DNA from 2 places in the Fusicatenibacter sp. genome. Region 2 is predicted to be linked to the other one. Evidence: predicted binding sites of a transcription regulator. Region 2 holds the regulator's gene; the other holds the start of a gene.
What was found. Region 2 encodes HrcA, which represses chaperone genes, less so after heat shock. Its sites were predicted from a motif close to TGTTAGCACTCNNNNNNNNNGAGTGCTAACA; they were not measured.

Region 1 (16,454 bases), on a different contig from region 2:
TGCCATACCAGCGAGGCACTGTGCATTGTGCATGCTGTCACGTTTTGCCATATCTCCGTTGTAGGAATCTACAAGGTCTGCCTGAATCATACGGATCGCATACAGCGCCAGCGGATCGGTAAAGTCACAGTTTGCTGTGGAAACGTATGCCTCGATCGCATGCGTCATAGCGTCCATACCGGTGTGAGCAACCAGCTTCTGCGGCATGGTTTCTGCCAGATCCGGGTCAACGATTGCGACATCCGGTGTGATCTCGAAGTCTGCCAGCGGGTATTTGATACCTTTTTCATAATCGGTGATAACTGCGAATGCGGTTACCTCGGTTGCCGTTCCTGATGTCGAAGAAATTGCACAGAAGTGAGCTTTCTTACGAAGTTTCGGCATTCCGAATACCTTGCACATCTCCTCGAAGGTGATGTCCGGATACTCGTATTTGATCCACATTGCCTTTGCTGCGTCGATCGGAGATCCGCCGCCCATTGCTACGATCCAGTCCGGCTGGAACTCTTCCATCGCTTTTGCACCGCGCATAACCGTCTCTACAGACGGATCAGACTCGATTCCTTCGAAAAGCTGTACTTCCATGCCAGCCTCTTTCAGGTAATCCACTGCACGATCCAGGAAACCGAAACGTTTCATGGAACCGCCGCCTACACAGACCATTGCGCGTTTTCCCTCAAATGTTTTCAGTGCCTCTAAAGCACCCTTTCCGTGGTATAAATCTCTTGGTAATGTAAATCTTGCCATTGTTCAGAACCCCTTTCTTGTTTTGCTTCTGATCAGGCGGCTCCGGCAGATCAGATCAGCAGATTTTCTGTTTTTCCACTCTCTGTTTAAGCCGCCTTTTGTCTTTTGTTCTCGACTTTGTTATTATTATAACAAACTTTTTCAGGGATTTCCAATACAAAAATGATATTTCCTGATGTCAATTATATATGTCTTATTTACTTCCGTGCCGCCCACGCGCATCGCCACGCAGCTTTTCGGAATGCTCTCCCGGATCGCATCGGCTGTCCGCTGCTGCAGAAGATCGCCGTACTCGTGGCCCAGCGTGTCGTTCGTCCGCTTCAGATAATTGCAGTCCGCCATAATAAGACTCGTCGGAAAATCACCGGCCTGTACCATATGATCACTTTCCGTTTCCAGATATTTCACGAAAAAACACTCCCAACCACTTTCAGCGCCTCCGCCAGATCCTCCCGAAAATCCTCATCCCCTCTCCGCAGACTATTCACCCTGCACCCAAACACCCTCTCATGCCCCGTACAGTGCAGATACCTGCCGTCCCCCAGATACATCCCCACATGCCCCTTCCAGAACAGCAGATCCCCGGCCTTCGCCCGTTCCTCCACCAGACACATCTCCTCCCCTTCTCTCCAGATCGCTTTCATGGGATACCCTTCCCTGATATCCGCATCCCGCCAAATCAAAACCCCATTCATCAAATACGCCATAAACACCACACCCGAACAGTCAATCCCATCCGCCGCCTTCCCGCCCCACCGGTACTGGCATCCAAGATACCCCTTCGCACATTCCACAACCTTCCTCCGAAACTCCTCTTCCGACCACCCATCCGGAATCCCCTGCTCCACAAAAAACCTCTCTTCCGATTTTCCCCACAAAAACCGATCCGAATCCAGTCTTTTTCTTAATGCCGCCTCCGGCACAAACCCACTGATCCCATTCGCCAGTTTCACCCTGCAATACCCATTCTCCGTCTCCTCCATTTTCTCCACAAAACACCCCCGTCCCAGCGTCTCCAACATCCGCGCCTGCACCCGCGCTCCCCTCATCACATCCGCAAACCCGCGCGTCACCACATACGTATTCCCGGCCTTTTCCCTCTCCTCCATCCACTCCCGGCTTCTCTCTTCAATCAAATTCCTCTCCATCCACCCCCGATACCCATAATGCGTCCAAACCTCAATCCACTCCCCCTCATCTTCCCACATCACGCCCCATCCAAAAAACACCTCATCCACCACATCAACCCCATTCTCCTCATACAAAAACGCCCGATTCACTTTAATGATCCCATACTTCATCTCACATACCACCTTCCATTTTCTATATACTATGCACCCACCACAACACTCTCACGCCGATCCGCCCCCGGCGGCTCCAGACTTACTTCGTTTCAGCTCCACACAACCAGACCTCACTGGAATTTGCGCCTGCCGTGTGGCGGGCATAGAAAAAGAGGGCAGAAACTGTGAGCCCGGAACAGGTGCAGAAAAATGGGATGAGATCTGGTGCTCAACACCAGATCTCAAAACGCACTGAGTCGGGAAATTATCAAATTTCCTGACGAATTGCGTTGGTTCCCATTTTTCTGTGCCTGTTCCGGGCCACAGTTCCGCCCTCTTTTTCTCGCCCGTCACACGGCAGGCGCAAATTCCAGCGAGGTCGTCCGTTATCTCACAGCTCCAATCAACTCATTAATATCGTCAACCTTATGCCGTCTCATATACTCCTCGATACCGCGAACCGTTTCAACAGTCGCATACGGATTAAAGAAATTCGCCGTCCCAATCGAAACCGCCGTAGCCCCCGCCAGAATAAACTCCAGCGCATCCTCCGCCGACGCAATACCGCCCATACCAATAATCGGCACTTTCACTGCCTGCGCCACCTGATACACCATCCGCACCGCAACCGGCTTCACCGCCGGCCCCGACATACCGCCAGTCTTATTCGCAATCGCAAACTTCTGCCGTTCAATATCAATCTTCATCCCAGTAAGCGTATTGATCAGCGACAGCACATCCGCCCCGCCGGCTTCCGCAGCCCGCGCCATCTCCGTAATATCCGTCACATTCGGACTCAGCTTCATAATAATCGGCTGCTTCGCATATTTTTTAACTTCTCTGGTGATCGCCTCCACCGCCTTCGGATCCTGTCCAAACGCAATACCGCCCTCCTTCACATTCGGGCATGAAATATTAATCTCCAGCAGATCCACCGGCTCCGAAGCCAGCCGCTCCACAACCTCACAATAATCCTCCGTCGTCCGTCCACAGACATTCACCACAATCTTCGTGTCAAACTGCTTCAAAAACGGAATATCCCTCTCACAGAACACATCAATGCCAGGATTCTGCAGCCCGATCGCATTCAGCATTCCGCCATAAACCTCCGCAATACGCGGCGTCGGATTCCCCGGCCACGGCACATTCGCAACGCCCTTCGTCACAACCGCGCCAAGCTCCTTCAAATCCACAAACTCACTGTACTCCGCGCCAGAGCCAAACGTACCAGATGCCGTCATAACCGGATTCTTCAGTTCCACACCCGCCAGATTCACACTTGTCTTCATCGCTTTTTCTCCTCCTCGCGTCACTTACAGCTCAATTTCCGTACTCAAAAAGACCGGCCCGTCCTTGCAGATCCGCTTATTGTGCACATGCGAATGACCATCCACCTCAGTCGACTGGCAGACACACGCAAGACATGCGCCAACGCCGCACGCCATCTTCTCTTCCATCGAAATCCAGCATGGAATTCCCTTTTCCAGACCGTACGCCTTAATCGCACGCAGCATCGGAGCCGGACCGCAGGCAAAAATTACATCTGCTTCCAGATGATCCTCGCGCACCGCATCCATCACATTGCCCTTCACACCGGCACTTCCGTCCTCCGTTGCAATATGAAGATCGCCTGCCGCAGCAAACTCCTCATTTAAGAACAACTCATCGCGGTAACCACAGCAGATGATCGTGTCCGTTCCAAGATCCTTCGCCGTCTGCAGCATCGGCGGAACACCGATACCGCCGCCCATCAGCATCACACGTTTTCCCTTCCCTTCCTCGATCGGGAATCCATTTCCAAGCGGCCCTAAAATATCAACCTCATCCCCCGCTTTCAGATGCGAAAACTCCTCCGTTCCTGCACCTGCCACACGGTAGACAATCCGAAGTCTTCCTCCCTCGCGGTCGATCTCACAAAGAGAAATCGGACGCGGCAGAAGACGGCTGCCGTCTTTCGAAAACAGAGAAATAAACTGGCCGGCCTTCGCCTCTTTTGCAATCACTTTCGTGGAAATCCACATGCTGTAAATCCCTTTTGCAATGCACTCCTGACTTTCCACAGTACAGCATTCCTTGATTTTCATAAGCTGAACACTCCTTTTATTTTCTTGAATCGGCGAAAAGCCCAAAATATCCTCCGGCCGACATAACATCTACCCGGCAGACCTTCTGAGCTTTTCACCCTGTATTCTTATTTTGCAGCAGCAAGCGCCCCGCTGATATCCTCAACCATATCCTTTACAGCTGCTCTTGAAGCATCCGCAAAGTTCTCAGTGCCAAACTCGGCATATTTTTCCTGTTTGTAAGCAGCGATAATACCTCTCGAAGAGTTTACGATTGCACCCAGTCCGTCCTCATTGAAGAAGTGAACGAGGTCTTTTCCTTTTCCGCCCTGTGCACCGTAGCCCGGTACCAGGATGTAGGATTTCGGCATTACCTTACGCAGCACCTTGCCCATCTCCGGGTACGTAGCGCCGACAACAGCTCCCACATAGCTGTAATCATCGCCCATGTGCTCCTCGCCCCACGCGGCAACCTGCTCGCCGACCCACTCATACAGCGGACGTCCGTCGATGATGCGGTCCTGGAACTCGCCGCTGGACGGGTTCGAGGTTTTTACCAGAACAAAGATACCTTTTTTCTCCTCTTTGCAGACCTTGATGAACGGTTTTACGCCGTCAGATCCAAGATACGGATTGACAGTTGCAAAATCCTCATGGAATCCGGCGTAGGATTTGCTTCCCACCTGCACGTGGCCGAGGTGGCCGACTGCATACGCCTCAGAAGTAGAACCGATATCGCCTCGTTTGATATCGCCGATGACAACGAGACCCTTTTCCTGGCAGTAGGAAACGGTCTTCTCATACGCTGCCATTCCCGGAACGCCGAACTGCTCATACATGGCAACCTGCGGTTTTACAGCCGGAATCAGATCGTATGTTGCGTCGACAATCGCTTTATTGAACTGCCAGATGGCCTCTGCAGCTCCTTCGAGTGTCTCTCCGTACTCGGCAAATGCCTTTTTCTGTACGTGCTCCGGCACATAGTTCAGCATCGGGTCCAGACCTACTACGATCGGTGCATTTGTTTTTTTGATGTTTGCAATCAGTTTGTTAATCATCTGCTTACTCTCCCTCTTCTGTCTTTTTTTATAGAAATTACTCAGCTTCGTATACAATCTTGCCGCCGCATACGGTAGCCATAACTTTTCCTTTGACTTTCTTGCCGCCGAACGGAGTGTTTTTGCCCTTGGAAACAAACTCCTTCGGATCGATCACATACTCTGCTTCCGGATCAATGACAACCACATCGGCGTCCATGCCAGGTGCAAGAGAACCTTTCTTGTCCAGATGCAGGATTTTTGCCGGATTGTAGCTCATTTTCTCCGCCATCTGCATCGGGGTGATAATCTCAGTATCCACAAGCTCGGTGATGGTAAGAGCCACACTCGTCTCCAGTCCGACGATGCCGAACGGAGCTTTCTTGAAGGACTCCTGCTTCTCGGTCAGCGCATGCGGTGCATGATCGGTGCTGATGACATCAAAGACATCGTCTTTCAGACCCTGGCGCAGTGCCTCGAGGTCCTCTTTCGTACGGAGCGGCGGGTTCATCTTGTAGTTGGTGTCGCCTTTTACGATGTCGTCGCTGCAAAGCGTAAAGTGATGCGGGCAGACCTCAGCGGAAATCGAAACGCCGGCCTTTCTCGCCTCGCGCACCATATCCACGCTCTCTTTGGTCGAGCAGTGGCACAGATGCAGGTGTGCGCCTGTCTCTGCGGCAAGTACGATATCTCTTGCAACAATCGTGTTTTCTACAGAGTTTGTGATTCCCGGCAGATGCCACTCTCTCGAGTTTGCATCCTCATTCATGCAGCCGCCGTTTACGAGGTTCTTGTCCTCGCAGTGAGCCAGCACCGGAATGTTTTTCTCTGCGGCAATCTCCATGGCCTCTTTGTAGAGCAGCGCGTTCATAACGGATTTTCCGTCCTCGCTGATCGCCGGGATGCCGGCTTTTATCATGCCCTCGATATCGGCGAGCTCTTCACCCTTCTGTCCTACTGTGATGGCGCCTGCCTGCAGTACATTAATCGGAGAAAAACGGTCTGCTTTGATCGTTACATAGTTGACGCGGTCCGGGCTGTCGATGACCGGTTTTGTATTCGGCATCGCTACCAGCGTTGTCACGCCTCCTTTTGCGGCTGCTTTCGAACCGCTTTCAATATCTTCTTTATATGTCTGCCCCGGGTCGCGGAGATGTACATGCATATCGATGATGCCAGGCATTACATAGCAGCCTTTTGCATCTATTACCTGCGCATCTTTTACGCGGATTCCTTTTTCAACCCGTGTAATAACGCCGTTTTCGATCAGAACATCACTGATTTCGTCTTTTTGGGTGGCCGGGTCGATGACCTGTCCATTTTTGATTAAGATACTCATCTTACGTTCTCTGATCCTTTCTTTTTTTCTGACCGGATTCCCGATCATTCTTCCTTTTTATAATACACGAAATCTTTCCTGAAATAAAGAGTTTTTTCTTGACTTTTTTGATTTGCAAGATTATAATAGTCTCAATCGAGAAGATGTTGAGATGTAATACGTGGTCACTAGCTATTAGAGATTATATTAGCATTCACCTTCAATATAATCTGTAATAGCTGGTGAATTTTTTTACCAAAAGTTCACTCGCTTATGGGGGAACATATGCATTCCCACATCATGCTTATTTTTTAATTTTATGGAGGTAACTCACAATGAACAAGGGAACAGTGAAATGGTTTAACGCAGAGAAGGGCTATGGCTTCATCACAGGCGAAGACGGAAACGATGTATTCGTACATTTCTCCGCTATCCAGGGTGAAGGATTCAAAACTCTTGACGAAGGTCAGGCAGTTACTTACGATCTTACCGAGGGTGCTCGCGGAATGCAGGCTTCCAACGTTGTTAAATGCTAATTAACCATAAGCGAAAGGCCGGGGGACGTATGTCCTCCGGTTTTTTAATTTACGCGGGCAACGAGCAAAAGTCCGTGCCTGCACGAGACACTGGCGACTGCCGCGATAACTCGAGAAACTCGCGGAGCGTGTTTCTCATAGTTTTTTTCAAATCTCTATAACAAAAGCGCTTATCACTCCGGAATTTTCCCGTCTGTGGTAAGCGCTTTTGCTTTCTTTAACAATTCTGCTTATTCCGCTGTACTTTCGCTGGTGGAATCTGCTGTGCTGTCACTTGCCGTATCTGCTGTGCTGTCCGAAGATGTATCGGAAGCATCAGAGCTGTCGCTGGTGTCATCTGCACTGCTGTCGCTGGATGTGTTGGTCTCGCTCAGATAATTCTGAATATCCGTCACGTTCATCGTTGTAGTTTCTGTCGTGCGGTTCGCCTTTTTCTCTGCTACCGAGTTCTGGTAAACAGCAACGGAGAACCAGCCGATCAGGGCAGCCAGAACAACGACGAAAGCGGTAACTTCCAGTCTCGTGATCCATCTTTCACGTCTCATGATTTTCTCACGGTTCGCTTTTTCCTTTTTATAGCGGTCAACTTTTTCCTGACTCATGTTTCTACTTCTCCTTTGATTTCTAAAAAGTGCCCGGCGGCACTTTCAAACATGTTGAAAATTATACTACATTTTCAACAAAAAGGGAAGAGAAAAGTTATAATACAATGATAATTCCGCCGTCATTTGCATACATACTGCTGACGCCCTGGGTATCGAGTACGAAGACATCCTGTACCGCAAGGCGCTCCAGAAGGGCTTCTTTTACCATCTCGGCGCGCTCCGGGCAGTTGCAGTGGGAAACGGCGAGGGTCTTTGTCTCCACATGCTGTGCATCATTCACAACGGCATCGACCATCTTCATCAGCGCTCTGTTGATGCCGCGCGCCTGATCGAGCTGAACGATATCGCCCTCCGGTGTGGAGCCCATGACCGGTTTGATTTTAAGGGCGGATGCAACGAGCGCTTTCACCTTGGAAAGACGGCCGTTTTTCCGCAGAGTTTCGAGATTTTCCAGCACGAAATAGGTGTGCTGTGTGCTGATATAGAGTTCTACTGTCTCTACGACGCGCTCAAAGCTCATGCCGGCTTCCTCGCACTCCACGATTTTTTTCACGATCAGGGTCTCTCCTATCGATGCGCTTCTGGAATTGAATACGTGAATCTTCAGATCCTCGTTCTCCTCCTGCGCCAGGTTTGCACCGAGCACTGCGCTGTTATAGGAACCGCTGAGCTGTGCGGAGAGTGTGACCGCGTAGCACCGTTCTGCTCCGTTCAGAAAAGATTTCCGGAAATAATCCGGCGACGGGCAGGCGGATTTCGGGCACTCCGGGCATTCCGCTACTCTCTTTAAAAAATATTTCTGGTCGAATGTCTCGTCATCCAGAATGGATTCGCCGCCGACTTCCAGGGTCAGCGGTGCAATTTCAATATTTCCTCTTTTTTTCATATCTGCTGTCAGTTCACAGCAGCTGTCTGCAACAATGTGAAAACTCATATCTATAGTCCCTCCAAACTTAATTCCGCCTTTTGCTCACAGCGGACCTTCGTATTTCCAATCACCGCTCTTTTTCAAACCTTTTCTTGTAGGGACGAATCCGACACAGTGAATTTTTTGATAATTTGTCATGTAGTTTTGATAACTACATTTTATCATAACACACTTAGTGCCCCATTGCAAAAAGTTTTTTCTTTTTAAAAGTTTTTTCCTTTTCTTGTCGCACTCCCCTTTTTGCGGTATACTACGGTCATACGGCTTTTTTGCTTATGGATCTTTTTATGGATCTTTTCCATGACTTGTTTTCAGGAGGTGGTACGTATGGAATGGACTTTTTCGGATTCAGTCCGGCTTTCCCTGCTTTCGTTTTCGGAAGCTTCCAAGGTCTGCGCGGCGCTGCCCGGATTCTCTCTTTTGAAACGCAGTCTGGAGCCGGAGCGCATCGAATACTGCCGCGCGGAGCTGCTGCCTGACTGCCTGGTCGGATCCCTTGCCGTCCCGGACAAGACACATCCGCTTCATCACGCATTCTCGCTGGCATTTTACCTTGATCGTGAACAGCTTATTCTGGCATCCGACGAACAGACACTTCCGGCTTTGCAGAGCCGCCTCTTTCCGGAAGAACCGCTCGATACTTCCGACGTGTTCCATCTGTTTTTCTCGTTTCTGGAATCGCTGATCCAGGAGGATATGCTCTATCTGCAGAATTTTGAGAAGCGCCTCGCGACAATCGAGGAGTCTCTTCTCGACACTCTGCCAAAAGAGCTGCAGCGGACCCTGATCACGATCCGTCGGGAGCTGCTCGTGTTCCATGCCTATTACCAGCAGCTTCTCGACATGTGCGAAATACTCTCCGAGGACGAAAATCACTTTCTTCCCCCGGAATGCGCCCGCCAGTTTGCGCGCCTTGGAAACCGTGTGGACCGCCTGTACGACCACACACAGATGCTGCGGGAGTACGCCTTACAGATCCGCGAGATGCAGCAATCCCAGATCGACCTGCGTCAGAACGATACGATGCGGATTCTGACGGTCGTCTCGACCCTTTTCTTCCCGCTCTCGCTGATCGCCGGCTGGTACGGCATGAACTTTACGCATATGCCCGAGCTTTCCGCCCCGTACGCATACTTTATCCTGATCGGCATCTGTATTCTCATTGTTGCTGTTGAAATTTGGTATTTTAAAAAGAAAGGCTGGTTTTAACTACGGATGATTATCCTGCAGATTACACAGTTAAAGAATTTTATGAACACGCTGCTCCGCCTCGAGACATTTGACCGTTTTCCCGTCTCCGAGGCGTCGATCACAACGTTTACGACGTTCTCCATCGACGGAAGTCTCCACACGGACTTTTTCGATCCCGACGACGCGCAGCTTTTAAAGGAAAAGGGACGCACGCGGCTTCTCTGGAAGGATGTGAAATCGTTTTGCTACTCTGTTATTAAAGGAAAGCGGACACCGCTGCAGTTCAAATTTGTGTTTCAGCTCCCGCAGGCTGCCTGTGAGAAAATGATTGCGGATCACGCACTGCCGTTTGAAATTGAGAATATCTTCGGATGCTTTCTAAATTTTCAATATAAAGACGGCAAACTCCTTCTCACGACCGGCACTTCCTTCAAAATTTTTACGATGGACAAGTCGCTCAACCGCGTCTTCGATGAGGAAGTCCGCCAGTTTCTGCTGAAACATGAAATTGCATTTGAAGAACAGATTTAAACCAAAATACTTCTATATAGAAAGGTTCTATTTTTATGAATCAGATTATTATGTGGATCATGGCGGTCGGTGCGGTACTCGGCGGTGTCGACCGGATCGCTGGAAACCGCTTCGGGCTTGGAAAACGGTTTGAGGAGGGTTTTAACCTGCTCGGGCCGACGGCGCTCTCCATGGCGGGCATCATCTGCCTGACGCCGCTTCTTTCCCGTTTTCTCCGTTTTGCCCTTGTTCCGCTCTGGAACCATCTCGGGCTCGATGCAGGGCTGCTTTCCGGCATTCTCGCGATCGATATGGGCGGCTACCAGCTCGCCGGAGAGCTTTCGACATCTCAGGAGATGGTGCGCTACGCGGGACTTGTCGTTGCGGCAACGCTCGGCTGTACGATCACATTCACAATTCCGGTCGGCATGGGGATGTTAAAGAAAAGCGACCGGCTCTTTTTCTCCCGCGGTATGCTGATCGGCACCGGCACACTTCCGGTCACTCTGGTTGTCGGCGGACTGCTCTCGGGGCTTTCTTTCCTGCAGATCGTAATCCAGTCGCTCCCGGTGCTTCTCTTCTGCTTTCTGCTGATGTTCGGCATCTGGCGTTTTCCGGACGCCACGGTGCGCGCGTTTACGGTATTTGCAAACATCATCCGGCTTCTGACGACGATCGGCCTCATCGCTGGTGCGTTCTGCTACATGACCGGATTTTCACTTCTCCCGGACCTTGCCCCTCTCGAGGATGCAATGGCGGTTGTCTCCTCGATCGGCATTGTGCTGCTCGGCAGCCTTCCGACGGCGGAGCTTTTACAGCGGGCGCTCAAAAAACCGCTCTCTTTCATCGGAAGAAAAACCGGCATGAACGACAGCAGCGCCGCCGGTCTTCTGATGGGCATTGTCAGCCCCGTTCCGGCGATCACAATGATGGAAAAGATGGACGAGCGCGGAAAGATTGTAAACGCAGCTTTCCTCGTCTCCGCCGCATCGACCATCGCCGCACATATGGGATTTACGTTCGGCACCGATCCTGATTTTGTCGTGCCGCTTCTCGTTGCAAAGCTCGCCGGAGGCATCGCCGCCGTCTGCGCCGCGCTGTTTTTCACGAAAAAATCTGCTTAACGACGAAAATCTGTGACGCAGTAATTCACGCTCCGCGGTGCTGAATTTTTTGCATTATTTTCGGGGATTTCTATAATTGTTTGAGAGCATACCTAGCAACGCAATAAGACCTGCGCCGTTTGAAAGCGCAGGTCTTATTGCATTTCTTACTTATTTTCTATTTCTTATTTCAGCATATCCTCTTTGATAATTCCATGCTCTTTTAAGAGATCTCCCACTACATTTCCATCCACCAGCTTCAGCAGAGGTTTTTTCAGCAGGTTGAGCGGTCCAGGAAGCTCGATTTCCAGAGGGGATTTTCCATCCATCAGCTTCACGGAGCTGTCCAGCAGGTCGCGGATATCGTAAACGCTGCCCCATACCTCCGGCACGCCGCGGTCTACGCCGAGGAGTCCGTAAACAGCTTCCATTGCAGTACGAACGGAATACTCTGTTGTGAAGATGGTATCTCTTGGTGTCTCAGCGAACTGTCCAAGGAATGCGAAGTTGACACAGCCATCCGGGATGACATCCGGGCGGTCGCCCTTTCTTCTTGGCATAAAGAATGCGGTGATGTACGGCATCATGGTCGGTACGCAAACGGCGCTGTTCTCTGCCAGCTCCGGAATCTGGTCAACCGGCACGCCGAGGTGGTACAGCCACTCTTCGGTAATCTCTTTACCGGTGCACTCTTTCATCGGTTTCTTCACATAGTCGCCAGGTACGTCGGTGAACAGGCTGTAAACCCATACGCATACCTTGTCTTTATCCTGCTCTTTGAACTGTCCCTGACGGTTGATGGTCCAGCTTAAGAGCCACTTGGAATCCTGGCAGCTTACGATACCGCCGGTAACAACCTTTCCGGTTCTCGGATCACGTTTGCAGATATTGGTGATATACGGGATGATCTTGTCGTCGAGTGTGGTGATCGTTGCGGATTCCCAGTTCGTCTTTGCGATATCGGAGCAGAATTTCTCCGGATGGCCAAAGGACGGATCCTGTTTTGCAATGTTTTTCCACAGGCTCCAGCAGCCGCTTGTGCGGACCTCTGCATCACCGTTCGGTGCATGGTTCTGATCGCCGTAGATCGTGCCTTCGGTGCAGCTTCCGTTGGTAACGAAGACGAGGTCATTCTCGGTGAGAACGATGCCTTTCTCGACGCCGTTTACTTTGCACTCGATGGCTTTTGCGACTTTCTTTCCATCGTTGATTTCAAAGATAACGTTGGTTACTTCGGTATTGAACTGGAAGTCTACGCCGGCATCCTCGAGGTATTTCTTCATCGGAAGAATCAGGGACTCGTACTGGTTGTACTTCGTAAATTTCAGTGCGGAGAAGTCCGGCAGTCCGCCGATGTGGTGAATGAACCGCTGGAAGTACAGCTTCATCTCCAGTGCACTGTGCCAGTTTTCGAAGGCGAACATCGTTCTCCAGTACAGCCAGAAGGTGGAATTGAATACTTCATCATCAAAAACATCTTCGATCGTCTTGTCGTACAGATCCTCATCTCTTGTCATGAAGAGTTTCATGATCTCCATGCAGCCTTTCTGGCTCAGGTTGAACTTGCCGTCGGTATGGGCATCCTCGCCGCGGTTCTTCGTTGCACGGCACAGGGAGTAGTTCGGATCTTTTTTGTTCAGCCAGTAATACTCGTCGAGAACGGATACGCCAGGTGTCTCAATCGACGGGATGCTGTGGAACAGATCCCACAGGCACTCGAAGTGGTTTTCCATCTCACGGCCGCCTCTCATGATGTAGCCGCGGGTCGGATCGTAGATACCGTCGCAGGCACCGCCGGCGATGTCCATGGCTTCCAGAATGTGGATGTGATCGCCTTTCATCTGGCCGTCTCTTACGAGGAAGCACGCTGCTGCGAGGGCTGCGAGGCCGCTTCCTACAAGGTATGCGCTCTTCTCATCGACGCCTTCCGGTTTTTCCGGTCTTGCGAAGGCTTCGTAGTTTCCGTTGGTATAATAAATGCCTTTGCTGTTTTTCTTATCTTTTCCGCGCTCGGTGTTGCGGTAATCATTCTTTGGTTCTGATGTTACAGTGGTTGTCTCCGCTGCTTTTTTTGCTTCACTCTTGTTTTTTGCCTGCAGCACTGCTGCTCCAGCTCCGATGACTGCTGCTGATGCGATTCCGAATTTTAATCCTTTTTTTGACATAGACGTTCATCCTTTCTTTTCTAAATACGACTGCCGGAATGGTTTTTCGAATTCCCGGTTCGTATTGGTTATGCTGCTTTCTTTGTTTTACAAGTTTCTGTTGTGTTGCTGTTGTCTGTTGACAGTTTGAATCTTACTTCATTTTTCCCCGCTTTTCCATTTACAAAACAGGGCGGATGATAAAATTTTTATCACACGCCCTGTTTTGTAAAGTATTTTATTTGTTTTTCTGGAAATTGCGGATGGAATTGACGACATTTCCTTCCATCGTGCGGTGCATTTTCTCTGCAATCACATGGTAATCTGCTTTCATGCCGTCCTTGATCCAGTCGAGCATGACGCCGGTGAAGCTGTACTTATAGAAATCTGCGATGAAGCTCTGATCCGCCTCGGAGATGCCGGTTCCTTTTGCTTTCTCCTGCACGACACCGTACAGCAGATCGTGCGTCAGATGAAAGAGATACGTCTCAATCTGCTCGCGGCTTACCGAATGGTAGACATTCATAATAAACGGTTTGTTCTCGAGCACTGCCTCAAAAATCTGCAGCACCCCCTCCTGCCACGTCTCATACGTCTTCTTTCCCTGCAGCGCCTGCGTTGCATCCTCAAGGCACGACCATTCAACAAGATCGTAGATATCCTTAAAATGATAATAAAACGCCATCCGGCTGATGCCGCAGTCTGTCGTCAGATCGTTGATCGTAATTTTGTCCAGCGGTTTCTTCAAAAGCAGCTTCTTTAACGACGCTTCCAGCGCCGCCTTCGTTGTATTTGTCATGTATTTCCTCCCTTTTCTTCTGTCTGTTCGAAACGCTTCTATGCTTTTCATTGTAGCATACCCCTCCTCCGAAAACAACCGCGCCAGCCCTTCTGATGGGACTTTACAAAAAGTTTAGAAAGTGCCGGAATACCGGTAAATACAAGGCTTTTTGCCGTTCTGTTAGCACTCTTTTTTCTTGAGTGCTAATTTTTTCTTGACTTTTCCCTGTGCCAGTATTACTATAACTATCAGGGCAGCAAAAAAGCTGCAGACATCTAAAAAAGCATAGTATTCCCGCTTTGCCGGGACAAAATATTTTTATAAGAAAAGGAGTGTGTTTCTCATGAGTGCGAAACATGGAAATCTTTCTATCAACAGTGACAATATTTTCCCGATTATTAAAAAATGGATGTATTCCGATCACGACATCTTTGTCCGCGAGCTCGTTTCCAACGGCTGCGATGCCATCACCAAACTGAAAAAGCTGGACGGCATGGGCGAATATACACTGCCGGATGACTACAAAGCATCCATCCAGGTCATTGTAAACCCGGATGAGAAAACCCTGAAATTCATCGATACCGGTCTTGGTATGACGGCTGACGAAGTCGAAGAATACATTACCCAGATCGCTTTCTCCGGCGCTACCGAGTTCCTGGAGAAATACAAAGACAAAACAAACCCGGATCAGATGATCGGCCACTTCGGTCTTGGTTTCTACTCTGCTTTCATGGTAGCCGACGAAGTGCACATCGATACTCTTTCCTACAAAGAAGGCTCCACACCGGTTCACTGGACCTGTGACGGAAGCACCGAGTACGATATGTCCGAGGGCAGCAAAACAACCGTTGGTACCGAAATCACCCTGTTCCTGAATGAGGACTGCCTCGAGTTCGCCAATGAATACCGTGTCCGCGAAGTACTCGAGAAATACTGCTCCTTCATGCCGGTTGAAATCTTCCTGTCCAAAGCAAACGCTCCGCAGGAGTACGAGACGATCGACGAGAGTGAATTAAAAGAGGACGACGTTGTCGTTGAGCACATCCACGAGGATGCAAAATACGAAGAGAAAGAAAAAGAAGACGGAACCAAAGAGCAGGTTGAGGTTTCTCCGGCAAAAGAGAAAGTAAAAATCAACAAACGCCCGGTTTCCATCAGTGATATCCACCCGCTGTGGACGAAACATCCAAACGAGTGCACCGACGAGGACTACAAAGAGTTCTACCGCAAAGTCTTCAATGACTACCGCGAGCCGCTGTTCTGGATCCACCTGAACATGGACTATCCGTTCAACCTGAAAGGTATCCTCTACTTCCCGCGCATCAACACCGAGTACGATTCCATCGAGGGAACCATCAAACTGTACAACAACCAGGTATTTATTGCAGACAACATCAAAGAAGTTATTCCGGAGTACCTGATGCTCTTAAAAGGTGTCATCGACTGCCCGGATCTGCCGCTGAACGTATCCCGAAGCGCACTGCAGAACGACGGATTTGTCAAGAAGATCTCCGAGTATATCTCCAAGAAATTCGCTGACAAACTCTCCGGCATGTGCAAGACCGACCGTGAGAACTACGAGAAATACTGGGATGATATCAACCCGTTCATCAAATACGGATGCATCAAGGACGAGAAATTCTCCAAGAAGATGATGGACTACATTCTGTTCAAGAACATCGACGGAAAATATCTGACCCTTGAGGACTGCATCAACGAGAATAAGAAAGAAGAAGCTCCTGCAGAGAACACCGAGGAGAAGGCTGAAACTGCTAAGAATACAGAAAATGCGGAAAACGCTGACGAGAAGAAAGAGCCGGAAAAAACGACAGTTTACTACGTCACCGACGAAGTTCAGCAGAGCCAGTATATCAACATGTTCCGCAGCCAGGGCATGGACGCTGTCATCCTGAAACACAACATCGACTCCGCTTTCATCACCCATGCAGAGCGTTACAACGAACATGTGACCTTCCAGCGCATCGACGCAGATCTGACCAACGATATGAAAGATGAGTCCGGTGAGGATCTGACTGACGCTACCAATACACTGACCGATCTCTTCCGCAAAGTCCTTGACAAGAAAGACCTGACCGTCAAAGTTGAAAACCTGAAAGATGAGAACGTATCCTCCATGGTAACACTTTCCGAGGAGAGCCGCCGGATGCAGGATATGATGAAGATGTACGGCATGACCGGCATGGATCC
Region 2 (16,454 bases):
TTCCTCCGTACTGCTTTCCTTCTGTGCATCGGATGCTTCCTGTGCACCGGCAGCATCGTCCTCCCCGTTCAGCGCTTCCGCTGCTTTCGGGTTCGCCTTTTCGGCTTCTTCCTGTGTAAACGAGGACAGGCAGTACTCGCATTTATACTTTCCGCTTGCCGGATCGAAGGTCAGATCGCCTCCGCAGTTCGGGCATTTGTATGTAATAACCTCCATATTCTATCCCTCCTTCCCCGGAGCCGCTGTTGTATTGGATGGTTATCTGTTTTTTCTTTTACTGTCTTGGTTTTCCGCAGTTCGAGCAGAACTTGCCGGTATTCTCAGTTCCACATGCGCAGACCCATTTTCCTGCCGCTTCCGGTTTCGGGCTGCCGCAGTTCGAACAGAATTTACCGCTGTTCTCCGTTCCGCACTTGCCGCAGATCCACACCATCGGCTTTGCACTTCCGCAGTTTGAGCAGAAATTGCCGGTGTTCTCCGTTCCGCATGCGCATTTCCATACTCCTTTTGCAGCTTCCTGCTGTGCCTTGGCTGCCGCCTGCTGCTGCATCTGCTGCTGATTCGAAGCGGACGCCGATGCAAACGAGGAACCGAAGGCATTCATGCCCATCTGAACACCCATAAAGCCGTTCATGGCTCCGTTTGGGTTGGCTGCTGCTTTCTCCATACCGCGTGCCATCGCTCCCTGTACATAGCCCTCACGGATTGATGGATCAGACATCATCGCACCTTCGTTGCGCATCTGGATCAGTTTCTGGGAGGCTTCATCGTAGGAAAGGCTTGCGATTGCCACGGACTGGATCTCCATGCCGCGCATTGCCCGCCAGCTCTCATCCATCGCATCTGCCATGTAGCGGGACAGCTCTGCGCTCTTGGATGCTGCGAACGAAATGCGGATGCCGTCGGCTGCCATCTGATTGATCGAGGACTGCAGGCCCTCTAAAAATTCGTTCATATACTGCTCGTTGATATCCTCGATCTCCACGCGGGATGCGTTTCTCGGCACAGCCTCTGCGTAGAAGCGGAGCGGATCGACGATGCGGATGGAATAGGAACCGTGTGCCCGAAGGAACAGCTCGGCATTGTAGAACTGGTCGAAATAGTTGACCGGATTTCTCGTTCCGAATTTGATTCCCTTGATTTCCTGCAGATTAATATAGAAAACTCTCTGCTCATGCGGGGTCTGGCCGCCGAACTTCAGGCGCTCAAACGTATCTTTTACGGCTGCGTCAAGCGATCCGCTGAACATCGACGGAGACGATGACTGGTCTACGGTAAAGTAGCCCGGCTCTGCGGTGTAATCAATAATCCTTCCGCCGTCCACCAGCATCATGAACTGATTGTCATAGACATGGATCACCGATCCGTTGGAAATCGTCTGGCTTCCCTTTCTGTTCTGGCCTTTTCTGACCAGAATTCCCTCTGTAAATACCGTATGTTCCCCCATCTCATACGGCTCCACGGTCTCCAGCCACTGATCGGCGAGACCGCCGTGCACTGCGTTGACTGCTGCTCTGATAATACCCATATGTTTTACCTCCTGTAAACATGAAAGGAGCATTTCCGTCCCCATTGGTGAAAATGCTCCTTATTTTACTTGTCACTGTGCTCTGCCCACAGCCGAATTATGCTTCTTCCTCTTTTGCTCCGGTTCCGAGTGCAATCCACTTCAGATATGCGTTGATAAACAGATCAATTCCGCCGTCCATGACTGCATCGACGTTTCCGGTCTCTGCGTTGGTACGGTGGTCTTTGACCATGGTGTATGGCTGCATAACGTAAGAACGGATCTGGTTGCCCCAGCCGATCTCGGTTACTTCGCCGCGGATGTCACTCAGCTTGTCTGCCTGCTCCTGGAGTTTCAGCATATACAGTTTTGCTTTCAGCATCTGCATTGCCTTGTCCTTATTCTGGAACTGGGAACGCTCATTCTGGCATGTAACCACGATGCCGGTCGGCATATGCGTGATTCGGATCGCCGATGACGTCTTGTTGATGTGCTGTCCGCCGGCACCGCTGGAACGGTACGTATCGATACGGATATCCTCATCACGAACCTCAACATCGATCTCTTTGTCGATATCCGGCATAACATCGCACGATACGAACGATGTCTGGCGTTTTCCTGCCGCGTTGAACGGTGAAATACGGACGAGACGGTGAACGCCTTTTTCGGATTTCAGATAACCGTAAGCGTTTTCGCCGTTGACCTGGAATGTCACGGACTTCACACCGGCCTCATCACCGTCCAGGAAGTCGAGTTCCTCGATCGTAAAGCCTTTGCGTTCTGCCCATCTGGTGTACATACGGTACAGCATGCCGCACCAGTCGCACGCCTCGGTTCCGCCTGCACCTGCGTTCAGTTTGATGATCGCATTGTCCTTGTCAAATTCGCCGGACAGCAGGGTTTTGATGCGGATGGCATCGAAGGATGCCTTGAACTCTTCCATCATTTCCGCAATTTCCGGAACAACGGAATCGTCATCCTCCTCCTGTCCCATCTCGATCAGAGTTTCCATATCTTCTTTGGCGGATATCAGTTTCTGATACGTATCTCTGTCCTCTTTCATGCTGCTCAGCTGTTTCATCTGCTCCTGCGCTTCTTCGGGGTTGTCCCAGAAATTGGGTTCCTCCATTTTACGCTCTAATTCTTCGATCCTCTGCTCTTTGTTAGCGAGGTCAAAGTGAATCCCTCACTTCCACTAATGGTTTATCGTATGTGCCAAGTTCCATTTTGAACTGGTCTAATTCAACTACCACAAGCTTCACCTGCTTTCTGTTTTATATTTTGTATGACACGCAGCTTCTGGTAGGGAAGCTGCGTGCTTTGTCAAACGGATCGTGCTCATCCGTCTCACTGCTGTTCTGCTTTTATCAAACCGGTTTTCTTCCGCAGCACTGTTTGTACTTCTTGCCGCTTCCGCACGGGCATGGATCGTTTGGATAGATCTTACGCTCTGCGCGCTGTACCGGTTTTCTCGGGCCGGACTCGTCTTTGTTGGTTCCGGTCACTTTTGCCACCTGCTCACGTTCTACTTTCTGCTCAACACGTACATGGAACAGGAGACGGACGGTATCCTGCTGGATGGACTCGAGCATTTCGTTAAACATGTCGTAAGCTGCCATCTTGTACTCAACCTTCGGGTCTCTCTGACCGTATGCCTGCAGACCGATACCCTCGCGGAGCTGATCCATATCATCGATATGATCCATCCACTTCTGGTCGATTACTTTCAGGAGAACGACACGCTCAAGCTCACGAATCTGCTCCTCCTCCGGGAATTCTGCTTCTTTTTCCTCATAGAGCTTGACAGCTTCCTCTTTTAGCTTCTGCTTCAGTTCGTTTTTTGACAGCTTCTCTACGCGCTCTTTTGTCACTGCCTTCACCGGTATGACGGAAAGCAGCATCTCATTCAGTTCCGTCAGATCCCATTCGGACTGCTCGGTATTCTCGCCGATGCAGAGATCTACGATATTGTCGATGGTATCGGCGATCATCTTGAAGATGGTATCTCTCATGCTCTCGCCGTCCAGCACGCGGCGTCTCTCTTTATAAATAATTTCTCGCTGCTCGTTGTTGACCTGGTCGTAGTCAAGAAGGTTTTTACGGATTCCGTAGTTGTTGCCCTCGATCTTCTTCTGCGCCTTTTCGATTGCAGAAGAAAGCATCTTGTGCTCGATCTGCTCATTTTCCGGTACGCCGAGGGATTTGAAAATGCCCATCAGTTTTTCGGAACCGAAGAGTCTCATCAGATCGTCTTCCAGGGAAATGTAGAAACGGGACTCACCCGGGTCTCCCTGACGGCCGGAACGACCGCGGAGCTGATTGTCGATACGGCGGGACTCATGACGCTCGGTGCCGATGATCTTTAAGCCGCCGGCAGCTTTTGCCACATCGTCCAGCTTGATATCGGTACCACGGCCGGCCATGTTGGTCGCGATGGTAACGGCTCCTGCCTCGCCGGCATGGGCTACGATTTCTGCCTCGAGCTCATGGAACTTCGCATTTAAGACCTGATGCGGAATTCCCTCGCGGCGAAGCATTTTGCTGATCAGCTCAGAAGTCTCAATGGTGATGGTACCAACCAGAACCGGCTGGTTCACAGCATGTGCCTCTTTGACTTCCTCTACGACTGCGTGGAATTTCTCTTTTTTCGTCATGTATACGGCATCGTCCATATCCACACGGATGACCGGACGGTTGGTCGGGATCTCGATAACGTCCATGCCGTAGATATCACGGAACTCCTGCTCCTCGGTGAGGGCAGTACCGGTCATGCCGGCTTTTTTCTCGTATTTGTTAAAGAAGTTCTGGAACGTGATCGTTGCCAGAGTCTTACTCTCTCTTCTTACTTTTACGTGCTCTTTTGCCTCGATTGCCTGATGCAGACCATCGGAATAACGGCGGCCCGGCATGATACGTCCGGTGAACTCATCGACGATCAGAACCTCGTCATCTTTGACTACATAGTCCTTGTCGCGGTGCATCAGATAGTTGGCACGCAGCGCCAGGATCACATTGTGCTGGATCTCCAGGTTTTCCGGATCGGAAAGGTTCTCGATATGGAAGAAGTTCTCGACTTTCTTCACACCGTCATCGGTCAGGGTAACAAATTTGTCCTTCTCGTTGACGATGAAGTCTCCGGTCTCCTCGATCTCCTCGCCCATGATGGCGGTCATCTTGGTCATCTCGCCGCTTGCCTCACCGCGCTGCATCTGGTGTGCCAGAATATCCGCGGTCTCGTACAGCTTCGTGGATTTGCTGCTCTGTCCGGAAATAATCAGAGGTGTTCTTGCCTCGTCGATCAGGACGGAGTCAACCTCGTCGATGATGCAGTAAGCAAGCTCTCTCTGTACGAGCTGCTCTTTGTAGATGACCATGTTGTCACGCAGGTAATCGAAACCAAGTTCGTTGTTGGTGATGTAGGTGATGTCGCATGCGTACTGCTGGCGACGCTCATCGTTCTTCATATCGTTTAAGACAACACCGACGGTCAGGCCAAGAAATCTGTGAACTTTGCCCATCCACTCAGCATCTCTGTTTGCCAGGTAGTCGTTGACGGTAACGATGTGGACACCGCGTCCGGTCAGTGCGTTCAGGTAAGCCGGAAGGGTGGAAACGAGGGTTTTACCTTCACCGGTTTTCATCTCGGCGATACGGCCCTGATGGAGGATAATACCACCGATGAGCTGTACGCGGTGGTGCTCCATACCGAGGGAACGTTTTGCTGCCTCGCGGACGGTTGCGAATGCTTCCGGAAGAATGGAATCCAGGGATTCGCCTCCGTTGTAGCGGTCTTTATATTCCTTTGTCTTGGCACGCAGCTCTTCATCGGTCAGTGCCTGCATGGTCGGGCGGAGAGCTTCGATTTTGTCTACGATTGGATAGATTCGTTTCAGCTCGCGCTCACTGTGCGTACCAAAAAGTTTTTCTGTGAATTTCATAGAATGTTTGCTCCTGCTTTCTCTATTAATTACCATATTAACATATGGTATTATTCTACCACTTCTGGCACAAGATAACAATGAATTTTTCGTAAACATTTCCCCGCCCGGCCCTTTCCGCGAAAAAATCACCCTGTTTCACAGCTTTTCTAAGCTGAAAACAGGGTGACTGTTCACTCTTTATTTACTTTTAGCACTCCGGCTCGATCAGACCGTAGGTGTTGTTCTTTCTCTTGTAAACAACGTTTACTTCGTCGGTCTCTGCATTGCGGAATACGAAGAAGGTGTGTCCAAGAAGTTCCATCTGTACGCAGGCATCTTCCGGATACATTGGTTTCATGCCGAATTTTTTGGTACGGATGATCTGGATATCTTCGTCCTCCAGATAGTCATGCTCCAGATATTCTTTCTGGAAGTTTCCTGCTTCCTGCTGTTTGTCGGCAATTTTGTTTTTGTATTTGCGAAGCTGGCGTTCAATGACTTCTTCTACCAGATCGATGGATACGTACATATCGTTGCTTACCTGCTCGGAACGGATGATGTTTCCTTTTACCGGAATGGTAACCTCAATTTTCTGTCTTTCTTTCTCTACACTTAAGGTTACAATGACATTTGTGTCAGGCGTAAAATATTTCTCCAGTTTGCCAAGTTTTTCATTGACCGCGGCTTTTAATCCCTCTGTCACGTCAATATTTTTTCCGCTGATGGTAATTTTCATTATGCCCAACCCCTTTGCTTTCAAATTTTACAGGTTTTTCACTTCCCCTGTAAGTAACTCTAATTATAGCAATAGTTGTCTATATTTGCAATAGTATTTAGAAAATTCATGAATATTTTAGAGTTTTTTCTGTTACAGTTCACTTGTATCTTATTTTTGACAGATTTCATGCTCGCATGAAAATCTGTCGAGAATAAGATACAAAGGGAGCGCCTATAGCAAGACCCGAAAATAATGCAAAAAAGGCAGTGCTGCAGAGCGCGAATTGCAAGGAACAGATTTGAAGGCGTACCGGGGTACGACGAAAATCTGTGACGCAGTAATTCACGCTCTGCGGTGCTGAATTTTTTGCATTATTTTCGGGGATTGCTATAGTTATGAGCAAAAAGGAGCTGCGCAGCAGCGGAGAGCGCTGAAAGCGCGGTTTTGCGAATGGCGCGGGTGAATGTCCGTTTCCACTACCGGCGGCATACTGCCAGCACGTCTTCAAACTTCATTTTGCCGCCGAACAGATCCAGTGCGCTGCCGATTGTCACATCGACGTGGTTGTTTCCCAGTTTTTTGAGCAGCTCCAGGTCTTCAAAACTTCCCACACCGCCGGCGTACGTCACCGGAAAATCTTTCATCTTCGCAAGCAGTTCCACCAGCTCCATCTCAATGCCGGAAGCCTTTCCCTCGACATCCACGGCATGGATCAGGAACTCATCACAGTATTCTGACAGGTGATGCAGCAGTTCCTCTGTCACTTCTTCGTCCGTGAACTTCTGCCAGCGGTCCGTCACGATATAGTATTTTCCGTCCTGCTTCCGGCAGCTTAAATCCAGTGTCAGCCGCTGCTTTCCTACCGTCGTCACCAGCTTGTCCAGATTTTCATAGAACACATGGCCGTCACGGAACACATACGAAGTCACAATCACATGGCTTGCCCCCGCTGTCAGAAACTCGCACGCATTCTCCGCATCAATGCCGCCCCCGACCTGCAGTCCGCCCGGATACGTCGAGAGTGCCAGTAAAGCCTGCCGCTTGGTCTCCTCATAAAACTCGGTGCCTTTCTTATTCAACAGAATTACATGGCCCCCCGTAATGCCCTGCTCTCCATACAGCTGCGCATAGTACGACGCATCCTGCTCCGAGACAAAATTCTCGCTCGCCTGATTTCCCTGATCCTTCAGCGATCCCCCGACAATCTGTTTTACTTTTCCGTTATGAATATCAATACATGGTCGAAATCTCATTTTCCCCGTTTCCTTTCTTTTCTCTCCCCTTAAGTTTTCCACATTATATCAAAATCCGACCATTCTGTGTATAAATTCACCGAATTTTCATGGTTCTTTCATAGAAAAGAAAGAAGAACCTGCTTTTTCCACAGATTCTTCTTTCTTTTCCGGCTTGCCGCCGTTCTTTATTTATCGATGTCCTCAAAGGCCTCTTTCACTTTATCCATAAAGCCTTTTTTCTTCTTCGGCTGCTCTGCGGTTTCGCCGTCGGCTGCTTTTTCTTCTGCTGCCGGGCGGTTTCCGCAGGCTTCATCGAAGGCACGGAGGGCTTCTTTTGCTTTCTCATTCAGTTTCGTCGGAGTCTGGACTACGAGTGTTACGTAGTGATCACCGCGCACATTGCTGTTACGAAGGGACGGAACGCCTTTTCCCTTCAGGCGGATCTTCGTATCGGTCTGGGTTCCCGGTTTTACAGTGTAGAGAACGTCTCCGTCAACGGTGCTGATCTTCACATCGCCGCCGAGTGCTGCCTGGGCAAACGTAATCGGTGCAGTGGAGAAGATGTTCATATCCTGTCTCTGGAAGATCGGATGACGGGTTACCTGAACCTCGACAAGCAGATCTCCTCTCGGTCCGCCGTTTACGCCCGGCTCACCTTTTTCACGGATCCGGATACTCTGTCCATCGTCGATTCCGGCCGGAATGTTGACCTGAATGCGTTTTCTGCTGGATGTGTATCCTGTGCCATGGCATGCGGTACATTTATCGCGGATGATCTTTCCGGTTCCGTTACAGTCCGGACAGGTCGTCACGTTTCTCACAGAGCCGAACATGGTCTGCTGCGTGTACGTAATCTGACCGGTTCCGTTACACTTGGAACATGTCTCCGGTGAAGTTCCTGGTTTTGCGCCGGTTCCGTGGCACGTTGTACAGGTATCCTTCAGGTTGATCTCGAGCTCTTTCTGGCATCCGAAAACAGCTTCCTCAAACGTAATGTGGACAACAGCGCGGAGGTTTGCTCCCTTCATCGGTCCATTGTTTGCTCTTCTTCTGCTTCCGCCGCCACCGAACAGGTCGCCGAAAATATCGCCGAAGATATCACCCATATCTCCGCCACCAAAGTCGAAGCCGCCGAATCCACCGGCTCCTGCGCCGCCACCGCCGTTTTCAAATGCAGCGTGGCCAAACTGATCGTACTGACGCCGTTTGTCCGGATCACTCAGCACGCCATAGGCTTCTGTCGCCTCTTTAAATTTTGCCTCGGCCTCTTTGTCGCCCGGGTTCATATCCGGATGGTATTTCTTGGCCAGTTTACGGTATGCTTTTTTTAATGTTGCATCGTCCGCTCCGCGGTCTACGCCGAGGACCTCGTAATAATCTCTTTTTTCTGCCATTTATGTTCACCTTTTCATTTCTGTTCCACAAATTTCATCTTTGCAGAAATGTTTTTCCGCACGCTCCAGTATAGCACTTTTCCGAAAGCAATACCAGCATAAATACAGGGGGCGGAATGTGTTTTCCGTCCCCTGCAAACATTCGCCTCACAGGGCTTTTTGCGTTTATTTACTTATTGTTTCAACTCACAGTCGGTATTTTCACGGAGTGTGACATGCCGAAAATTAAACCTCTTTGTAGTCAGCATCTACGACGTCGTCGTCATGGCCGCCTGCTGCTCCTGCATTTCCCATATCCGGGCCTGCACCAGCTGTTCCGGCACCTGCTGCGCCGCCCTGCTGCTGCTCATACAGTTTTGCGAACAGTTTCTGAGCGCTTGTCATCAGTTTTTCCTGAGCTGCTTTCAGGTCAGCTACCTGTGCATCTGTCATCTCTTCCGGATTGCATTTTGCAATGAGGTCTTTCAGTGCATTCAGGTCAGCTTCTACTGCTGTCTTATCGTTTGCATCCAGCTTGTCGCCGACTTCCTCGATTGCTTTCTCGGTCTGGAACACCATAGAGTCTGCATCGTTTCTTGCGTCGATTGCTTCTTTGCGTTTCTTATCCTGAGCTTCGAACTCAGCAGCTTCTTTGACTGCTTTGTCGATCTCGCTGTCGGACATGTTAGAGCCTGCGGTGATGGTGATGTGCTGCTCTTTTCCTGTTCCCAGGTCTTTTGCAGATACATTTACGATACCGTTGGCATCGATATCAAAGGTAACCTCGATCTGCGGAACGCCTCTTCTTGCTGGCGGGATTCCATCCAGACGGAACTGGCCGAGGGATTTGTTGTCTTTCGCGAACTGACGCTCACCCTGTACTACGTTGATATCTACTGCTGTCTGGTTATCAGCTGCGGTGGAGAAGATCTGGCTCTTCTTGGTCGGGATTGTGGTGTTACGCTCGATCAGACGAGTTGCAATACCTCCCATGGTCTCGATGGACAGAGACAGCGGAGTTACATCCAGAAGAAGGATGTCGCCTGCGCCGGCATCTCCTGCAAGTTTACCGCCCTGTACGGAAGCACCAAGTGCTACGCACTCATCCGGGTTCAGGCTCTTGCTCGGCTCGTGTCCGGTCAGCTGTCTTACTTTATCCTGTACAGCCGGGATACGGGTAGATCCGCCTACCAGAAGGACTTTGGAAAGCTCGGATGCCTGAAGGCCTGCATCAGAGAGTGCTCTCTGTACCGGCTCTGCGGTTTTCTCTACCAGGTCGTGGGTCAGCTCATCGAATTTAGCCTTTGTCAGGTTCATATCGAGATGTTTCGGGCCATCTGCCGTTGCAGTGATGAATGGCAGGTTGATGTTGGTTGTGGTTGCGCTGGAAAGCTCTTTCTTTGCTTTCTCTGCTGCTTCTCTGATTCTCTGCAGAGCCATTTTATCATTGGAAAGATCGACGCCTTCCTGTTTCTTGAACTCAGCGAGGATGTAATCTGTTACTTTCTGGTCGAAGTCATCGCCGCCCAGACGGTTGTTTCCTGCTGTGGAAAGAACTTCGATAACACCGTCACCGATCTCGATGATGGAAACATCGAAAGTACCGCCGCCAAGGTCGTATACCATGATCTTCTGCTCTTTCTCGTTATCCAGTCCGTATGCCAGAGCTGCTGCGGTAGGCTCGTTGATGATACGTTTTACATCAAGACCTGCGATTTTACCGGCATCTTTGGTTGCCTGACGCTGTGCGTCATTGAAGTAAGCCGGAACTGTGATAACTGCTTCTGTTACTTTCTCGCCAAGGTAGTTCTCTGCATCACCTTTCAGTTTCTGAAGGATCATAGCGGAGATCTCCTGCGGAGAGTATTTCTTTCCTTCGATGTCTACTTTATAATCAGTACCCATCTCACGTTTGATGGAACGGATGGTTCTGTCTGCGTTTGTTACAGCCTGACGTTTTGCCGGCTCGCCGACCAGACGGTCACCTGTTTTTGTGAATGCTACGATAGATGGAGTTGTTCTTTCACCTTCTGCGTTTGCGATAACGGTTGGTTTTCCACCTTCCATAACGGCTACACAGCTGTTTGTTGTTCCTAAGTCAATACCAATAATTTTGCCCATTGTTGTTTCCTCCTCAATGAATTATGCTAAAAAATGGTTTAATTTCTATTTATTTATCTTCAAGGCTTAGTTAGCCACCTTGACCATACTGTGACGGACTACGGAACCTTTGTACATGTAGCCCTTCAGGAACTCTTCTACGACGATGTTCTCGCCGGCTTCCTCATCCTCCACATGCATCACTGCGTTGTGCAGGTTCGGATCGAATTCCTTTCCAACGGCCTCGATCACGGTTACACCGAGTTCATCGAGTGCTGTGGTAAACTGTTTGTATACTTTATTCATGCCGTCTGCGAACGGATCTTCCTCCGTTTTTTCCACCGTTGCAAGTCCGCGCTCGAAGCTGTCAACAACCGGAAGAATCTTCTCGATGATGTCTTTTGCTCCAATGGCATACATATTTGCTTTTTCTTTTTCGGTGCGTTTGCGGAAGTTATCGAACTCTGCCATCTGACGGGTCAGGCGGTCAGTCAGCTCTTCGATTTTCTCATCTTTTTTATCTTTTTTCTTTTTGAAAAACTTTCGTTCTTTGCCATCCTCAGCAGTTTCTTCTGCAGCTTCCGCTTCTTTTGCCTCTGCTGCTTTCTTTGCTTCTTCCTGCTCCGCAGCCGGTTCGGTTTCCGGCAGATCGGTCTCTGCTCCGGTTTCTTTTTCCATCTCGCGTGTAGGTTCTTCCATGGTTTCCTCTTTCTTTCTATTTTCTTCGCTCACGGATCATTCCACCTTTCTACTCACCTGTGTCCGGCTTTTTGAAGACGGCGTCCAGTTGAACTTTTAATGTTTTCAGGTTATCTACCACATTTTCGTAATCCATCCGCTTTGGTCCCACGATACCGATTGTTCCGCGCATACCGTTTCCCATATCGTATGTGGTGGTGACCACGCTGCAGTCCCGTAAGGGTTCCATCGAAGATTCATTTCCGATGTATACCTGAATACCGGTATTTTCCTCTCCATCCTGCTCCTCGGCAGCTCCTTTGATCATATCGACCAGTTTCTGCCGTTCCTCGAATGTGGAGATCAGCTGGCTGGCTTTGCTGCTGTCGGAAAGCTCAGGGTACTTGAAAATGTTGGTTGCGCCGCTGGTGTACACCGGCACATCTTCTTCGCTGACTGCGATGGCTTCCGCTACGGTATCGACCACTTTGCTGATGATGCCGGAGTGGATGCCTGCCTGCTCTTTCATTTTCCTGATCATGCCAAGATTGATTTCTTCAATGGTCAGGCCATTGAGCTGTGTGTTCAGAAGCAGGTTCAGCTTTAATATCTGTTCATCGTTGATGGTCTCATCGAGGTCGATCATCTGGTTTTTCACCAGGTTGCCTTCTACGACGATGACGGCCAGGAGCTGCTCTTCATTGACTTTTGAGAGCTGGATGAATTTCACTTTATTTCTGTGATATTCCGGTCCCGTAATCAACGTTGCATAGTTGGTAGATGAAGCGAGGACTTTGACAACCTGCTGCAGAACTTTCTCCATGCGGTCCGTTTTTTCAATGACCATGTTTTTGATGTCTGCAACTTCCTGTTCTTTTTCCCGCATCAGCTCATCTACATAGAGGCGGTAGCCTTTATCGGAAGGAATGCGTCCTGCAGAAGTGTGGGGCTGTAAGATGTAACCCATCTCTTCCAGATCGGACATTTCATTCCGGATTGTGGCGGAGCTTAAATTCAAATCCGTGTATTTGGAAATCGTTCTTGAGCCGACCGGCTCGCCCGTTTCCAGATACGTCTGGATGATCGCTTTTAATATTTTTCTTTTTCTTTCATCCAATTCTGTATCCACTAAGATAAGCTCCTTCCTGTTGTATAGTCCTGTTAGCACTCGTTTCAGTGGAGTGCTAACATCTATGCTCTTAAGATAGCACTCTGCCTTTTGTTTGTCAACACCTTTTCCCGGTTTTTCTATGAAGAAATTGTGAAAAAAGTATAAACCGTTTTCTTTCTGAAAAGGAATCTGACTTTTCTTTTTTATTGCATTCTGCTGTTTCAAAGGCGCTATAGCCGTATGGTAGGATTCCGCCATTTCGATACGACCATTTAGTAGCATTTTCTCAGAGGTGATGAATCATGAAATATCAGAGACTGGAGGATCTGCGCACGGACCACGATCTGACGATCCGCCAGGTTGCCGACTATCTCGGCTGCAACCGCGATGTGTATACCCGGTATGAAAAAGGCGTCCGGCAGCTGCCGATCTCCATTGCCATCCGTCTGGCGGAGCTGTATCAGGTCAGTCTGGATTATCTGGTCGGCATCAGCGATGAGAAGCGGCCGTATGGATCCTGACTTTCCGGTGTCTCCGCCGCAGCAAAAGCAGGAGGACAGTTTTTCTTTTCCCTGTCCTCCCTGTTTTGCTTTTTCGTTTACAGATTCTGCAGATATTCCATCATCCGCGTTTCGCTGAGTTTCCATCCGTCCGGCTCCCCGCAGAGATACAGCGTAAAATGCCCGCACGGGACTCCGTTTTCCAGGTGGATGCCGGTATACAGTTCTACAATGAGGAGTTCTTCCGCTTTTTCTTCATATATATTAGTGATCTGATAGATGCGCTCTCCCTTTTCGTCCACCGGCCATTCCTTCTTCAGCACATCCCTCAGACGGTTCTCCTGCCCCTGCGCTTCACAGCCTTCCTCCCGGCTGATCATTTTTTCAAACGCTTCCGGCGTCTCCATCCGTTCCACTATATTCTGGACAAAATCTTCTATTTCTATTCTTTCTGCTTTTCCCATTCGTTCCCCCATTTCTGCCGTACATATTTTTCTGTTTTCTGCACAGGCTGTCTTCACCCGCCGTTTCTCTCTCCTGCCCCATTCTCCAATTTGCGACCATATGATCTGATTTAACTTTGTCCATCCAACCGTTTGGTAGTATGGGTTTGAATCTGAAAGGATGGTACAACGTATGAAATACCAGAGAATTGAAGATATGCGGATCGATCAGGATCTCACCATCAAAGAGATTTCTGCCCTGCTCGAATGCAACCGCGACGTCTATTCCCGCTACGAAAAAGGAATCCGCGACATCCCGATCGACTATGTGATCCAGCTTGCACGGTTCTATGACTGCTCGGTCGACTATCTGCTGGGTGTCTCCAGTAAAAAGAGAAAATTCGGCGATTGATTTTTTTATTGTTGTCTTTTTTATTTTTGTGTTTGCGTTTTGATACGACTGTTTGGTCGTATTTTATATTATAATGGTATTCTTATTTTGCGTCAATTCTGAACAAGAAGGAATCAAAATCGGACGCAAAAAAGCGTGCCGGAAAGTTTTCTGTCGCTTTTCCGGCACGCTTTTTTCATGCTCTTTTCTTCTTTTTTATTTCTGATTTTTTATTCTTCCATGTCATCCAGGCTCTTCTTCAGTGTGATCATTTTGTCACGCAGCTCGGCGGCCATTTCGAAATTGAGTTCGGCGGCGGCGGCTTTCATCTGTTTCTGTACCTGACCGATCAGTTTTTCCAGTTCTTCGCGGCTCATGGACTCCGGGTCTTTTTCCATCTTGTCTTCGGTCTTTGCCACTTCTTTCGAGATGCTGATGAGATCGCGGACGGCTTTTTTGATGGTGGTCGGAGTGATGCCGTGTTCTTTGTTGTAGGCTTCCTGCAGGGCACGGCGGCGCTTCGTCTCGTCGATGGCCAGGCGCATAGAATCGGTCATCACATCGGCGTACATGATAACATGGCCCTCGCTGTTTCGTGCGGCACGGCCGATGGTCTGGATCAGAGAGGTTTCGGAACGCAGGAAACCTTCTTTATCGGCATCCAGGATCGCCACGAGTGTGATTTCCGGGATGTCGAGACCCTCACGCAGAAGGTTGATGCCGACGAGCACATCGAAGACATCGAGACGCATATCACGGATGATCTCGGTCCGTTCCAGGGTGTCGATATCGGAGTGCAGGTAGCGCACGCGGATGCCGGCCTCTTTCATATAGTCGGTCAGATCCTCTGCCATACGCTTCGTCAGCGTCGTCACGAGAACTTTGTTGTGTTTTGCGGTTTCTTTCTTTACTTCCGAAATCAGATCGTCGATCTGTCCCTCCACCGGGCGCACTTCGACATCCGGGTCGAGAAGGCCGGTCGGGCGGATGATCTGTTCGGCGCGCAGCAGCTCGTGGTCTGCCTCGTAGTCGCCCGGCGTGGCAGATACGAAGAGGATCTGATCGATCCGGTCCTCGAACTCGCCGAAGTTCAACGGGCGGTTGTCTTTTGCGGACGGCAGACGGAATCCATAGTCCACCAGCGTCGATTTCCGCGACTGGTCGCCGGCATACATACTGCGGATCTGCGGAACAGTCTTATGCGACTCATCCACGATGATGAGGAAATCATCTCCGAAATAGTCCATCAGTGTGTAGGGCGGCTCGCCTGGCTTTAATCCGGAGAGGTAACGCGAATAGTTTTCGATGCCGGAACAGATGCCGGTTTCTTTGAGCATCTCAATATCGAAATTGGTCCGCTCCTCGATGCGCTGGGCCTCGATCAGTTTTCCCTCGTGCTTGAAGAACTTCACCTGCTCTTCCATATCCTTTTCAATCTCGCCTGTTGCTTTCAGGATCGTGTCCATCGGCACAACATAGTGGGAGGCAGGAAAGATTGCGATATGGTTCAGTTCACATAAGATTTCACCCGTCAGCGTATCGATCTGCACCAGACGGTCAATCTCATCCCCGAAGAACTCGACGCGCACCGCCTTGTCCGTCTCCTCCGCCGGAAAAATCTCCAATACATCACCGCGCACGCGGAACGTACCGCGGTGGAAATCCATATCATTCCGGTCATACTGAATATCAATCAACTGCCGGATCACATCGTCCCGGTCCTTTTCCATTCCCGGGCGGAGCGAAATAATCATCTCCATGTAGTCCTTCGGGCTTCCGATTCCATAGATACACGAAACACTGGAAACCACAATGACATCGTTCCGCTCACTCAGTGCAGAAGTCGCGGAAAGCCGCAGCTTATCAATCTCATCGTTCCGCGCAGAGTCCTTCGCAATATACGTATCCGAAGACGGCACGTAAGCCTCCGGCTGGTAGTAGTCGTAGTAGGATACAAAATATTCCACTGCGTTATCGGGGAACATCTCCTTGAACTCTCCGTATAACTGAGCTGCAAGTGTTTTATTATGAGCGATGACAAGTGTCGGCTTCTGTAATTGCTGAATCACATTTGCCATCGTAAAAGTCTTTCCAGAACCCGTAACCCCTAGTAAAGTCTGGCATTGATTGCCTTCCTTGAACCCTTTCACAAGCTCTGCAATTGCCTGTGGCTGGTCTCCGGTTGGCTTATATGGGGCTTTTAATTTGAACTCATTCATGGTAAATCCCTCCATTTGTGACTTTTACTATGACCAATATCAGCCAAAAATTCGTATCCAGATTCGTAACGAAAAGCTCATTTTTATGGTGAATAGATGTGTTTCTCACCTCGTTACGAATAAAAGTCACAAAACTGATTTTTGCGGATAAAACAGCACCCGGAAATACCTGATGATACTAGGCTCCGGTTCTGTCATATTTTTACTGTTTGTTCTTGTAACAGTCCCTATTATATCAGACATTTTTTTGAAAGTATAT

Region 1: a site for HrcA is predicted at 14,425-14,455, ahead of htpG (molecular chaperone HtpG). Genes of this name have one in related genera too.

The regions. Positions count from the first base shown of each region.
Region 1 covers NZ_CDRRUH010000055.1:3,302-19,755, reverse strand. Annotated here, with positions in the region: gene ACY2VW_RS11485 (iron-containing alcohol dehydrogenase) at 1-747, opposite strand, end outside; gene ACY2VW_RS11480 (diguanylate cyclase) at 889-1,155, opposite strand; gene ACY2VW_RS11475 (C40 family peptidase) at 1,152-2,048, opposite strand; gene ACY2VW_RS11470 (dihydroorotate dehydrogenase) at 2,417-3,319, opposite strand; gene ACY2VW_RS11465 (dihydroorotate dehydrogenase electron transfer subunit) at 3,344-4,114, opposite strand; gene pyrF (orotidine-5'-phosphate decarboxylase) at 4,222-5,151, opposite strand; gene ACY2VW_RS11455 (dihydroorotase) at 5,189-6,469, opposite strand; gene ACY2VW_RS11450 (cold-shock protein) at 6,784-6,984, shown strand; gene ACY2VW_RS11445 (hypothetical protein) at 7,215-7,586, opposite strand; gene ACY2VW_RS11440 (DegV family protein) at 7,684-8,523, opposite strand; gene ACY2VW_RS11435 (magnesium transporter CorA family protein) at 8,845-9,726, shown strand; gene ACY2VW_RS11430 (DUF5721 family protein) at 9,733-10,239, shown strand; gene ACY2VW_RS11425 (ethanolamine utilization protein EutH) at 10,275-11,342, shown strand; gene ACY2VW_RS11420 (oleate hydratase) at 11,507-13,486, opposite strand; gene ACY2VW_RS11415 (TetR-like C-terminal domain-containing protein) at 13,704-14,264, opposite strand; gene htpG (molecular chaperone HtpG) at 14,590-16,454, shown strand, end outside.
Region 2 covers NZ_CDRRUH010000015.1:35,260-51,713, forward strand. Annotated here, with positions in the region: gene ACY2VW_RS05385 (TFIIB-type zinc ribbon-containing protein) at 1-216, opposite strand, end outside; gene ACY2VW_RS05390 (SPFH domain-containing protein) at 275-1,528, opposite strand; one part of gene prfB (peptide chain release factor 2) at 1,626-2,681, opposite strand; one part of gene prfB (peptide chain release factor 2) at 2,683-2,733, opposite strand; gene secA (preprotein translocase subunit SecA) at 2,875-5,445, opposite strand; gene hpf (ribosome hibernation-promoting factor, HPF/YfiA family) at 5,636-6,163, opposite strand; gene hisA (phosphoribosylformimino-5-aminoimidazole carboxamide ribotide isomerase) at 6,622-7,398, opposite strand; gene dnaJ (molecular chaperone DnaJ) at 7,566-8,774, opposite strand; gene dnaK (molecular chaperone DnaK) at 9,000-10,874, opposite strand; gene grpE (nucleotide exchange factor GrpE) at 10,941-11,552, opposite strand; gene hrcA (heat-inducible transcriptional repressor HrcA) at 11,602-12,660, opposite strand; gene ACY2VW_RS05435 (helix-turn-helix domain-containing protein) at 12,945-13,163, shown strand; gene ACY2VW_RS05440 (hypothetical protein) at 13,241-13,606, opposite strand; gene ACY2VW_RS05445 (helix-turn-helix domain-containing protein) at 13,779-13,997, shown strand; gene uvrB (excinuclease ABC subunit UvrB) at 14,207-16,210, opposite strand.